DNA from 2 places in the Micromonospora sp. NPDC005197 genome. Region 1 is predicted to be linked to the other one. Evidence: riboswitches for the same ligand, from Rfam matches in the RefSeq annotation. Region 1 holds a riboswitch; the other holds the start of a gene.

Evidence for each region. A riboswitch is a leader RNA that binds a small molecule or an ion and turns the genes downstream of it on or off. The one in region 1 is predicted to bind cobalamin.
Region 2: another riboswitch for cobalamin. It lies ahead of cobN (cobaltochelatase subunit CobN); the one in region 1 lies ahead of ABZU46_RS19970 (ribonucleoside-diphosphate reductase subunit alpha).

What each region holds. Positions count from the first base shown of each region.
Region 1 covers NZ_JBEXHY010000062.1:15,468-22,072, forward strand. Annotated here, with positions in the region: gene ABZU46_RS19955 (histidine phosphatase family protein) at 1-118, opposite strand, end outside; gene ABZU46_RS19960 (CbtA family protein) at 115-885, opposite strand; gene ABZU46_RS19965 (CbtB domain-containing protein) at 876-1,079, opposite strand; cobalamin riboswitch at 1,138-1,211, opposite strand; cobalamin riboswitch at 1,408-1,628, shown strand; gene ABZU46_RS19970 (ribonucleoside-diphosphate reductase subunit alpha) at 1,765-4,155, shown strand; gene ABZU46_RS19975 (ribonucleotide-diphosphate reductase subunit beta) at 4,194-5,189, shown strand; gene ABZU46_RS19980 (family 43 glycosylhydrolase) at 5,336-6,605, opposite strand, start outside.
Region 2 covers NZ_JBEXHY010000135.1:3,694-10,298, reverse strand. Annotated here, with positions in the region: gene ABZU46_RS27260 (MFS transporter) at 1-69, shown strand, start outside; gene ABZU46_RS27255 (aldo/keto reductase) at 143-1,039, shown strand; gene ABZU46_RS27250 (hypothetical protein) at 1,107-1,769, opposite strand; gene helR (RNA polymerase recycling motor ATPase HelR) at 1,788-3,950, opposite strand; gene ABZU46_RS27240 (hypothetical protein) at 4,213-4,548, shown strand; cobalamin riboswitch at 4,832-4,961, shown strand; gene cobN (cobaltochelatase subunit CobN) at 5,244-6,605, shown strand, end outside.

The sequences.
Region 1 (6,605 bases):
ACAGGGCGAGGGCGGCGCTGCGGCCACCCTCGTCCAGTGTGTCGTCCCCGCCGAACCGGGCCCGCCGCAGGGCGGCGGTGTGACCGTGGGCGACCAGCCGCAGGCTGGTGGCGTTCACCCGGCCAGTCGTGCGTCGGTTACCGCGCGCTGCCGGTGCATCAGGGCGGCGAAGAGCAGGCCGATCCCGGTCCACAGCACCACCTGGGTGCCGAGGGAGGCGAGCCGGAAGCTCCACAGCAGCGTGGCGGGGAAGTCCCCCGGGACCTCCTGGAACGACGGCAGCACCACGTAGGCCACGCCGGTGACCAGCAGGAACCCGCCGACCGCCGCGGCGGCGCGCAGCCACACCGGCGCCTGCTCGCCGACCGACCGGTAGCCCAGCGAACCGGACCAGACCGCCACCAGGCCGAGGACCACCAGCAGCAGGTAGGTGACCGTGCGCTGGTTGATGGTGGCCGGGTCGCCGACGGCCGGCGGGTTCGGCGGGTACTTGAGGAACGGCACGATCACCGCGCCGAGCAGCGCGCCGCCGGCCAGCAGCAGGCCGGACCACCCGTCGTCAACCGTGCGCCGCCGCCGGTTGAACAGGACGTAGGCGGTGGCCAGCAGGCCACCCATCGCGGCCCCGAACAGGGCGGTGGCCAGGAACAGCCCGCCGCGCTGGCCGTTCCTGCTGACCAGAGCGTCCTCGTCGTGCTGGTGCCCCCCGGTGGCGGGTTCGGCGTGTGCCGCCGCCTCCTCGATGGCGATGGCCGCCTCGACGTGGGGTTCGCCGACGACGTAGGCGAACGTTCCGGCGAGCAGGCCGGCCACCAGGCCGGCGAGCAGCCCGCGCAGGAGAACCGTGACGAAGGTGGGTGCGGTGCTGGTGCCGCTCAGTGGCACGGGACACCGAGCAGGTGCCGGCCGTCGTGCATCAGCTCGTGCAGGTACGTCCCGCTGCGCGAGACCGCGCCCTGGTCGAAGGCGACGAGATAGGCCAGCAGGGTGAGCGCGGCGACGGTGGCCAGGACCGTCCACAGGAGACGGGTCGGGGCAGCGGGGTGCACCAGCGGCTGGCTGGACGTGGAACTGGACATGCGTGCACGAACCTCCTCGGGGATGACGCGTCCCCATCGCAAGGCTGCGGACGACCGAGCGTCCTGGCTCGCGGCCCCGGGGTCGGGGACCGCTCACAGTGGCGCGACCGCGCCGGATTCTCACCGGCTTCCCTCGCGTCGCCGCAGATAGTGGGTCGACCGTATCGGTGCCGGTTCGGTCGGTCAAGCCGACGGCGGTGTCCGAACGCGACCCCGCCGGATGCTCGCGCGTCTGCCGTCGCCGACGGATCGACGACTGCCGTCAGCGACGACCGCGACACGCCCGGACTCGACATGTGGGGTGTGACAAACCCAGTCGCCCCTATATATGGTGTCGACCGCAGCTGGTTCGGCCACACATTCCAGGGTGGTCGAGGCAAGAGGGAACCCGGTGGAATTCCGGGACTGCCCCGCAGCGGTGAGTGGGAACGACAGCCGTCATCAGCACTGGGCCGCCACCTGGCCTGGGAAGCGACGGCCAGTAGGGGACCGGGTTAACCCCGGTCGTGCCCGCGAGTCCGAAGACCTGCCAGCGCGCCGCGTACCCGCATCCGGGTGGGCGGTGGTCCGAGGCCGCGTGGGACGGCCGACGCCTTTCGGATCCGCGCCGCCGGCGTGGCGTCCGCCGGTGTCGGTCTCCTCGTGCCGAGGGCCATCAGGTCCTCAAGCTCGCGAGGAGTGAGTGGTGACAGTTACCGAGGTAGCCGCGGCCGGCGGCGAGACGGCCCTCCGGCGTACGCCGACGCAGGTCCGCGAACGCGACGGCGCCAGCGAGCCGGTGGACGTGCGCAGGCTCGTCGCCGAGGTCGAGCGCTGGGCCGACGACCTGCCCGACGTCGACCCGCTGCGGGTGGCGACCCGCACGATCAGCGGCCTGTACGACGGCGCGACGACAGCCGAGCTGGACCGGCTGACCATCCAGACCGCTGCCGAGATGATCGGTACGGAGCCGCAGTACTCGCGCCTCGCCGCCCGGCTGCTGGCCAGCCACATCGACCGGGAGGTACGCCGACAGGGCGTCACCTCGTTCAGCGCGGCGATCCGGACCGGCCACGCGCAGGGGCTGATCGGAGACGAGACCGCCGCGTTCGTCGCCGCGCATGGCAGCACGCTCGACGACGCCGTCGACGCCGACGGCGACCGCCGCTTCGAGTACTTCGGGCTGCGTACGGTCTACGACCGGTACCTGCTGCGCCACCCCACCAGCCGGCTGGTGCTGGAGACCCCGCAGTACTGGCTGCTGCGGGTGGCCTGCGGCCTGTCCCGTACGCCGGACGAGGCGGTCGACTTCTACCGGCTGATGTCCAGCCTGGCCTACCTGCCCAGCTCACCGACGCTGTTCAACTCCGGCACCCGGCACACGCAGATGTCCTCGTGCTACCTCGTCGACTCGCCGCGCGACGAGTTGGAGTCGATCTACCAGCGCTACGCCCAGGTCGCGAACCTGTCCAAGTTCGCCGGTGGCATCGGCATCGCGTACTCCCGGGTCCGGTCCCGGGGCGCGCTGATCCGCGGCACCAACGGGCAGTCCAACGGGATCGTGCCGTGGCTGCGTACGCTCGACGCGAGCGTCGCCGCGGTCAACCAGGGCGGCCGGCGCAAGGGCGCGGCCTGCGTCTACCTGGAGCCGTGGCATCCGGACATCGAGGAGTTCCTGCAACTGCGGGACAACACCGGCGAGGATGCCCGGCGTACCCACAACCTGAACCTCGCCAACTGGATCCCGGACGAGTTCATGCGCCGGGTCGAGGCCGACGAGGTGTGGTCGCTGTTCGACCCGGACGAGGTTCCCGAGCTGCCCGACCTGTGGGGGGAGCGGTTCGACGCCGCGTACCGGGCGGCCGAGGCGCAGGGCCGCTACGTGCGGCAGGTGCCGGCGCGGGAGCTGTACGGAAAGATGATGCGCACCCTGGCCCAGACCGGCAACGGCTGGATGACCTTCAAGGACGCGGCCAACCGGCTGTGCAACCAGACGGCCGAGCCGGGCAACGTGGTGCACCTGTCCAACCTGTGCACCGAGATCATCGAGGTGTCCAGCGACGCCGAGACCGCGGTGTGCAACCTCGGCTCGGTGAACGTCGCCGCCCACCTGACCGGGAGCGGCATCGACTGGCCGCGACTGCGCGCCACGGTCCGGACCGCGGTGACGTTCCTCGACCGGGTCATCGACATCAACTACTACCCGACATCGCAGGCGGCGGCGAGCAACCCCCGTTGGCGGCCGGTCGGGCTCGGGCTGATGGGCCTGCAGGACGTGTTCTTCGCACTGCGGCTGCCGTTCGACTCGCCGGCCGCGCGGGAGCTGTCCACCCGGATCAGCGAGGAGCTGTACCTGACCGCGCTGGAGACCTCCGCCGACCTGGCGCGTGAGTTCGGCGCCCATCCGGCGTACGCCCAGACCCGGGCCGCGCGGGGCCAGCTCCAACCCGACCTGTGGGGTGTCGAGGGTACGCAGACCGCGCGCTGGGCCGCGCTGCGCCAGCGGGTCGGGGAGTACGGGCTGCGCAACTCGCTGCTGGTGGCGGTCGCGCCGACCGCGACCATCGCCTCGATCGCCGGGTGTTACGAGTGCATCGAGCCGCAGGTCTCGAACCTGTTCAAGCGCGAGACCCTGTCCGGGGAGTTCCTCCAGGTCAACACGGCCCTGGTCCGCGAGCTGAAGGCGCGTGGCCTGTGGACCGAGCAGATCCGGTCGGCGATCCGGCGCGCGGAGGGGTCGGTGCAGGACGTCGTGGAACTCCCGGCCGACGTGCGGGAGCTGTTCCGCACCGCGTGGGAGCTGCCGCAGCGGGCGCTGATCGACCTGGCCGCCGCCCGCGCCCCGTTCATCGACCAGTCCCAGTCGCTGAACCTGTTCCTGGCCTCGCCCACCATCGGCAAGCTCTCCTCGATGTACCTGTACGCCTGGAAGACCGGGGTGAAGACCACCTACTACCTGCGCTCCCGTCCCGCCACGCGCATCCAGCAGGCCACCGTCACGCCCGCCGCCGTCGCCCTCGTCACGCCGTCGACGAGTGACGCCGAGGCGCTGGCCTGCTCGCTGGAGAACCCCGAGTCGTGCGAGGCGTGCCAGTGACCGTCTCCGACACCGCCGCTGACGCGAGGACCACGCACATGCTGCTCGACCCCGGGATGGATCTCACTCTCCGCCCGATGCGCTACCCGCACTTCTTCGACCGGTTCCGCGCCGCCATCCGCAACACCTGGACGGTCGAGGAGGTCGACCTGCACGCCGACCTCGCCGATCTGGACAGGCTGTCGCCGGCCGAGCGGCACCTGGTCAGCCGGCTGGTGGCGTTCTTCGCCACCGGCGACACGATCGTCGCCAACAACCTCGTGCTCAACCTGTACCAGCACGTCAACAGCCCGGAGGGCCGCCTCTACCTGTCGCGGCAGCTGTTCGAGGAGGCCGTGCACGTCCAGTTCTACCTCAACCTGCTCGACACGTACGTGCCCGACGAGACCGAGCGGTTCGCCGCCTTCGCCGCCATCGAAAACATCCCCTCGATCCGCCGCAAGGCCGAGTTCTGCTTCCGCTGGATCGACTCGCTGGGGGAGTTGCGCGAGCTGCGGACCCGGGACGACCGGCGCGCGTTCCTGCTCAACCTCATCTGCTTCGCCGCCTGCATCGAGGGATTGTTCTTCTACGGCGCGTTCGCGTACGTCTACTTCCTGCGCTCCCGCGGCCTGCTGCACGGCCTGGCCTCCGGCACCAACTGGGTCTTCCGCGACGAGTCGATGCACATGGCGTTCGCGTTCGACGTGGTGGACACCGTGCGTGCCGAGGAGCCCGACCTGTTCGACGACGATCTCGCCGACCAGGTTCGCCAGATGCTCACCGAGGCCGTCGAGTGCGAGGTCCAGTTCGCCGAGGACCTGGTGGGTCAGGGCGTGCCCGGTCTCACCCGGGCGGACATGCGGGAGTATCTCCAGCACGTCGCCGACCGCCGTCTCGTCCAGCTCGGGATCGCCCCGCACTACGGGTCCGCCAACCCGTTCGCCTTCATGGAGTTGCAGGACGTCCAGGAGCTGTCCAACTTCTTCGAGCGGCGGGTGTCGGCGTACCAGGTGGGAGTGACCGGGACGGTGGCCTTCGACGACGACTTCTAGGACCCCCACCCCACCCCCTCCCCACCCCGTCGACCAGGAAGTTGCTGCTCCCCTATCGGCGTGTCAGGGGCACCAAATTCATGATCAACGTCGGCGGCGGGCGAGGTGGGGATGGGGTGGGGGTGTTCTTGGGGGTGGAGTGACCCTCAGGCGGGGGAGCAGGTCGGAGTGATGGTCGGCGGACTGGTGGTGGCGCTCGTGCTGAGGTAGCCCGCGGTGGTGGACGTTCCCGGCGCGAGCTGCCCGTTGTAGGCGGCGTTCGCGACGGTCACCTGGTTGCCCGTCTGGGTGAGGGTGCCGTTCCAGACCTGTGACACCGTCTGCCCACTGGGGAGGGTGAAGGTGACCCGCCACCCGGCGAGCGACGAGGCCCCGGCGTTGGTGACCGTCAGCCGTCCTTCGAATCCGCCCTGCCACGTGTTGATCACGGTGTTGGTCACCGCGCAGGACTGCCCAGCCGGGACCGTCGGCGTCGGCGTCGGCGTCGGCGTGGGAGTGGGCGTCGGGGTGGGGGTCGGAGTCGGCGTCGGAGTGGGCGTCGACGTCGCGGTGGGGGTGGGGGTGGGCGTCGTGGTGCCGCCGGCCTGGAACTGCCACCAGTTGAAGTTGAACAGGTTGCCGCTGCCGCCGGTGAAGCGCAGGTACAGGTCCTGGGTCCCGGTGGCGCCGCTGACCGGGCAGGAGATGGTCTGCCAGGTCTGCCACCCGCCGGTGCCCGGCACCGCGCAGCTGCCCACCCGGGTGCCGGTGGGGCTACCGAGGCGCAGTTCGATCGTGCCACCGGACGTGGCCGAGGCGACCCGGGCGGAGAAGGACGTCGCGCCCGTACCGAAGCCCACGCCCTTGACCTTGATGTAGTCCCCGTTCTCGATGAACCCGACGTTCATCCCGCCCTCGCTGGCCGGCTCGGTCTCGATGCCGGAGCCCCAGGCGATGGTCTCGGCCTCCTGCCGCCCGTACGGGTTCAGGGTGCCGATCTGGGGTGCGCCCGTCGTGGTCATGTTGATCGTCGGGATGGTGCCGTTGGTGTTGTAGGTGAACTTCTCCACGGCCACCGAGCGGGTGTAGCCGCCGCCGCCGGGCAACGCTCCGTTGTGGTAGAAGAAGTACGAGCCGCCGTTGAAGTCGATGACTCCGGGGTGGTTGGTGAAGCTCGCGCCCTGGCGGGGCATGACCGTCCCGCGGTAGGTCCAGGGGCCGGTCGGGCCGGTCGCGGTCGAGTAACCGATGAACTCGGAGCAGCATTCCGCCGCGAACACGTTGTAGTAGATACCGTTGCGCTTGTAGACCCACGGGCCCTCTTCGTAGAGGGTCGGCCGGCTCGCGTTCCCCGTCCGGGTGCCGAACCCGGCGGTGGTGAGCGGAATCTTGGTGGCGCTGCCGCTGTAGGAGATCATGTCCGCGTTCAGCCGGACG
Region 2 (6,605 bases), on a different contig from region 1:
CCGCCGCGAGCCGACGAGCAGGCTCCGGCAGCAGCCGACGAGCAGGCTCCGGCAGCACAGAAAAACTAACCCCGATCGGGCCGTGGCGGTATCGGGTGCGCGGCCGAGTGCGTCGCGCGCCCGCGCTGGCTACGGTCGCCCGATGCCAACCGACGAGATCACCGCCGCCGCGGCGGGCAGCTGGACCCTGGGCGACCGCACCGTGCATCGGATGGGCTTCGGCTCGATGCGGATCACCGCGAACCCCGACCGCGAGCGTGCGATCGCGCTGCTGCGCCGCGCCGTGGAGCTGGGCGTCAACCACATCGACACGGCCGCGTTCTACGTCTCGCCCGGCGGAACCCTGCGGGTGGGCACCGGCCCCGCCCGGTACGCCACCGAGCTGATCCGGGCGGCGCTCGCCCCGTACCCCGAGGATCTGGTCATCGCCACCAAGGTCGGCTTCGGCTACGACCCGGTGACCGGATTCAGCGAGGCGGAAACCCCGGCGCAGCTGCGCGCCCAGGTCGAGGAGAACCTGCGACGCCTCGGCCGCGACCGGCTGGACGTGGTGAACCTGCGACTCGGCCGGGGGCCGGGCGCGGTGCCGTTGGCCGAGCGGTTCGGCGCCCTGGCCGAGCTGCGCGCTGCCGGGCTGATCCGGCATCTCGGGCTGTCCAACGTCCGGCCCGAGCAGGTGGACGAGGTGGCGGGCATCGCGCCCGTGGTCTGCGTGCAGAACAACTACGGCCTGGACGCGTACCGGGAGCAGGACGCCTTCGTCCGCGCCTGCGGCGAGCGGGGCATCGCCTACGTGCCCTTCTTCGCGCTGGCCGGCACCGGTCGGGAGGCGGGTGCGAGCGCCGCGCCGGGCGGGGCCGTCGAGGCGGTCGCCCGGGCCCACGGCGTCACCCCCCAGCAGGTACGCCTGGCCTGGACGCTGCACCAGGGCCCGCACGTCCTCGCGATCCCCGGCACCGGCGACCCGGCCCACCTGCGGGAGAACATCGCCGCCGCCGCGCTACGCCTGACCCCCGAGGACCTCAACCGCCTCCCCTGACCCCTGCCCCCGGTGATCATGAAGTTATTGCCATCGATGCCGGCGTGTCGCGCCGATAACTTCATGATCACCGGAGCCAGACCCGGAGGGGGCCCGCAGGGAGGAAGCCGGCTCGGCGGGCGGGTGGTAGGTCGGGGGTGGTCTCGTAGCCGACCAGGGGTACGCCGGGCAGGGTGGCGGGAATCGCCCGCCAGATCTCGTCCGGGTCGTCGCTGTGGGTGAACAGGTTGGAGACGCCGGCCGGGTCGTCGCCGCTGACCACCGCCCCGCCGACGACAGCGCCCCGCTCGTCGTGGCGGGCCAGCACCGGGATGCGCGGGTCGGCCAGCAGCGCCGGGCGGAACAGTTCCCCGCCGCCGTGCGCGCTCGCCCAGGCCGCCAGCCCTTGCCCGGTGGTGACCGGCGTGAGCGGCGGGCCGACCGGCGGGTCGGTCGACGGGCGGTGGATCCACTGCGCGTCGAAGAGCACCCGGAACCCGTACGCCGAGAGGTCGAGGTCGGCGAAGCTGTCCTTCACCGACGCGCCGGGCCCGACGTCGATCCGCGCCAGCAGCGCCTCGGGGTCGACGCCGGGGCGCAGGGTGACCGCGTCCGGATACCAGGGTGGGGAGCGGCGGGGCACCGACCACGCCTCGGCGTCGATCCGGCCGGCCAGCCCGTGGCTGGCGCACACGGCGTCGCACCATCGCGCGTTGTTGTGCGCCGCCGCCTCCCGCACGTTCTTTGACACGCCCGGCAGCCTATGAGGTCAGGACCCGGTGAGGACGACGAGTCGCTGGGTCGCGCGGGTCATCGCGACGTACCGGTCGACCGCACCCTGGATGCCCTCGCCGAACGTCTCCGGGTCGACGAGGACGACCAGGTCGAACTCCAGCCCCTTGGACAGTTCCGGGCTCAGCGACCGGACGCGATTCGTCGCCGGCCGGAAGGTGGGCTCGCCGATGACGCAGGCGATCCCGTCGGCGTGCTCCGCGAGCCAGCCGTCGACGATCGCGTCCAGCTCGCGCACCGACCCGTGGATCACCGGAATCCCGTTGCCGCGGATCGAGGTCGGCACGTTCGCGTCCGGGAGCACGGCCCGGATGACCGGCTCGGCCTGCTCCATGACCTCCCGTGGCGTCCGGTAGTTGATGCTCAGCGAGGTCAGGGTGACCCGGTCGAGGCCGATGCGCCTCAGTCGTTCCGGCCACGACTCCGTGAACCCGTGCCGGGCCTGGGCGCGGTCCCCGACGATGGTGAAGCTGCGCGCCGGGCAGCGCGACAGCAGCATCTGCCACTGCGCGTCGGTCAGCTCCTGCGCCTCGTCCACGACGATGTGCGCGAACGGGCCGGCCAGCAGATCCGCGTCGGCGCTGGGGAGTACGGCCTCGTCGACCAGCGCGTCCTGCAGGTCCAGTTGGCGCAGGCTCGACAGCACACCCTCGCCGTCGTCGTAGGCGTGGGCCGCGATCAGCTCGTCGACGACCGTCGCCATGCGCGCGCGTTCGGCGGCGATGGTGGCCTCGTGACGGCGCGTACGCCGGGACGCCTCCGGGTCGCCGAGCCGCTGCCGTGCCGCGTCCAGCAGCGGCAGGTCGGACACCGTCCAGGCGCGGGCGTCGACGCGTTGGAGCCGGCGGATGTCCTCGGGGCCGAGCCAGGGGGCGCACCGGCGCAGATAGGCGGGCACCGACCACAGGTCGGCGACGATGTCGGTCACTTCGAGCAGCGGCCAGGCGCGGTTGAACGCCGTGCGCAGATCCCGGTTGCGCAGCAGCGACCCGCGTACCAGGTCGTCCGACTCGTCGCCGTCGTACCTCCCGAGCAGGATCGCCAGCAGCTCCTGCCAGATCTCGTCCCGCGCCTCGTTGTGCGGGGTGCCGGGTCCGGGCGCCTCGAACGCCTGGGCCCAGTCGTCCGCGCTCAACCGCACGTCGGCGTCGCCGGCCGTGACCGTCATCGCCGTGGTCGGCGGCTCCTCGTAGAACCGCACGGCCGCCTCGATCGCCCGGACCAGATCCGCCGAGGACTTCAGGCGGGCCACGTCCGGGTCGGCCTCGACCGTCGCCGCGGCACCCTGGGGGACGAGGTCGCGCAGGGTGCAGGTCTGCACGTCCTCCTCGCCGAGGCTGGGCAGAACGTCGGCGACGTACGCCAGGTAGGGCTCGTGCGGCCCGACGAACAGCACCCCGCCGCGCCGGTGCCCGAGGCGGGGGTCGGAGTAGAGCAGGTACGCGGTGCGGTGCAGGGCCACGACGGTCTTGCCCGTGCCCGGACCGCCGTCGACGACGAGAGCGCCGCGCGATCCGGCCCGGATGATGGCGTCCTGGTCGGCCTGGATGGTGCCGAGCACGTCGCGCATCCGGGCCGACCGGTTGCCGCCGAGGCTGGCGATGAACGCGGACTGGTCGTCCAGCGCCGCATGCCCCTCGAACCCGTCCGGGGTGAACACCTCGTCCCAGTAGTCGCTGATCCGGCCGAGCGTCCAGCGGTACCGACGCCGGCTCGCCAGGCCCATCGGGTTGGCGTGGGTCGCCCCGAAGAACGGCTCGGCCGCCGGGGAGCGCCAGTCGAGCAGCAGCCGCCGACCGTTGCCGTCGGTGAGACCGAAGCGTCCGATGTAGACCGGCTCGGGGTCGTCCGCGCTGACGATGCGCCCGAGGCACAGGTCCAGACCGAAGCGCCGCAGGGCGCGCAGGCGAGCGGTCAGCCGGCGGATCTCCTCGTCCCGGACGACCGCCTGGCGGCCCTTGCCGGCGGGTGCCCGGCGCTCGGCGTCGAGGCGGTCGGACAGCTCGGCGATCGACTGCTCCAGGCTCGCCGCGATGACGGCGAAGTGCTGCTCGTCACGGTCGATCAGCGCCGGGTCGGCCTTGGCGGCGAGGTTGTCGGGAAGGTCGAACGCGCTGGCCGCCGCCGACGAGTTGTGCATGTATTGGCTCCCGTTTCCGCAGGTCCTGGCCTTGGACGGGCAATTCTGCGGTACACCTGGGGCCTTGCCGCAAGTCCCCCCATGCGGTATATGTTGGATATGGCGGGGAGTGTTGTCCCCCGCTTTCAGGGCTTCCGTTCGGTACGCCCGCTCCAGCGGTTCCGTCCGCGCTCCGCCGAGTCAGATTTCTCCCACCTGGCGTGCAGCGTATTGCCAGGAATCGGTGCTGAACTGGAGTGGCGTCCGAGGAGAGGGGCTGGGCATGGGCTGGTTCAACCGGCGGTCACGGGGCACCGAGGCGACCCCAACGAAGCTGGACCGCGAGGCCACCCGGGACGATCTCGCCGCGCTGGAGTCGTTCGTCGCCAGCCGGCGGGGAGTGGAGTTCTACCTGGAGCCGGAGACCACCGCCACCGACACCACAGTGGTGGCGATCGCCCACGACGGCGAATGGATCCGCCGCCGCACCGGCACACCCCGCGCGGCGGGCGCCATCGCCCGCAAGCACGCGGTGCCGCTGTACGAGGCGGCCCGCACCGGCTACCCGGAGCGGATGCGGGTGTGGAATCGGGCACACCCGGAGCGCCACGCCCGCTGAGACTCCTCCGCCCAGAAGCCACCACCGCCGGGCCAGCGGCGCGAGCCAGAGTGCTCCGCCGATCCTTTGCTCTGCTTACCAATAAGCGCCAGTGACGCCCCATTCCCGTTGCGTATAGGGAAGCAGAGCAAAGGATGTCGGGCATTGATCCGGGGCATCGAGGTCGGGTGATCCGCTGTCGCGTCGACAGTTGAGGCTCGGTGACGCACGCCCGTTCGTCGGGCCGGAGCAGCGTTGACCCGCAGCGCAGGGGTGTGGCAGCATTCGCGGCCTGACGGCAGTGAAGGAAGTCGGTGCGAATCCGACGCGGTCCCGCCACTGTCACCGGGGAGCGATCCCCCCTCGTGAGTCACGGCCGTGTGTCTGCGGTTGGAAGGCCGGGGGAGAGCGTCGATCCGGAAGCCAGGATACTTCGGCCGTCGGGACGTACCCCAGGGCGTGGACACCCGAGGAGGACCCGATGACGCTTGGCGTCTCCATCATCGACGGCTGCTGCCGTCTTGCGCACCGCGGCCGTGCCGTCGCCGCGATCGGCATCGACTCCGTTCACCGCTGAGTTCCGGACCGCGCCGCCCGTCGCTCCCGGCCGCAGGCCGCTGAGCCGGCCGGATCGCGGCCTCCGCTGAACCCTGCGCCCATCCCACGTCGCCAGGCCGCTTTCGCGAGCGTGCCGACGTTACCGTCCGGAGCCTGCCGTGCGCGTTCTGCTGCTCTCCACCGCCGACACCGACCTGCTGGCCGCCCGCGCCAGTGACGCCGACTACCGGCTCGCCAACCCGGCGCGGGTGGCGGCCGACGAGGTGCCCGCCCTGCTCGACGGGGTCGACCTCGCCGTCGTACGCCTGCTCGGGGGTCGGCAGGCGTGGCCGGACGGCCTCGCCGCGGTGCTCGCCACCGGCGTGCCGACGGTCGTGCTCGGCGGTGAGGCGGTGCCCGACGCGGAGCTGATGGCGATCTCCACGGTGCCGTCCGGAGTGGTCACCCAGGCGCTGGCGTACCTGGTGGAGGGCGGGCCGGACAACCTCGGGCACCTGGCCCGGTTCCTGTGCGACACGGTGCTGCTCACCGGCGAGGGGTTCGCCCCGCCCGCGCCGACCCCGGCGTACGGCGTGCACGGTGACCACCCGACCGACCCGCGGCGGCCCACCGTGGGGATCGTCTTCTACCGGGCGCACGCCCTCGCCGGCAACACCGCCTTCGTCGACGTCCTGGCCGAGGCCGTGCGGGAGGCCGGGGGCAACCCGCTGCCGATCTTCTGTGGCTCGCTGCGGGGCCTGACCACGGGCGCGGGCCCGCTCGGGCTGTTCGCCCGCTGTGACGCGCTGCTGGTCACCGTGCTCGCGGCCGGCGGCGCGGTCGCCGCCGACGCGTCCGGGGGCGGCGACGAGGACGCGTGGGACGTCGGCGCGCTCGCCGCCCTGGACGTGCCCGTCATTCAGGCGCTCTGCCTGACCAGCACCAGGGAGCAGTGGGCCGGCAGCGACGCCGGGCTGTCCCCGTTGGACGCGGCGATGCAGGTGGCCATCCCCGAGTTCGACGGACGGATCGTCACCGTGCCGTTCTCGTTCAAGCGGATCGACGCGGACGGCCTCTCGGTCTACGCCGCCGACCCCGAGCGGGCCGCCCGGGTGGCCGGCATCGCGGTACGTCACGCCCGGCTGCGGTACGTGCCCAACGCCGACAAGCGGGTCGCCGTCGTGCTCAGCTCGTACCCCACCAAGCACTCCCGGGTCGGCAACGCCGTCGGGCTGGACACCCCCGTCTCGGCGGTCCGGCTGCTCGCCGCACTGGCCGAGGCGGGTTACCACCTGGGGGACGCGCCGCCGCCCGACGACGGCGACGCGCTGATCCACGCCCTGATCGCCGCCGGTGGGCACGACGTGGAGTGGCTCACCCCGGAGCAGTTGGCCGCCGCCGAGGCCCGGGTGCCCGGCGAGACCTACCGGCGGTGGTTCGACCAGGTACCGGCCGAGCTGCGTGAGCGGATGCGGGAGCACTGGGGTGAGCCGCCCGGCGAGCTCTACACCGACGGCGGGGACCTCGTGCTCGCCGGGCTG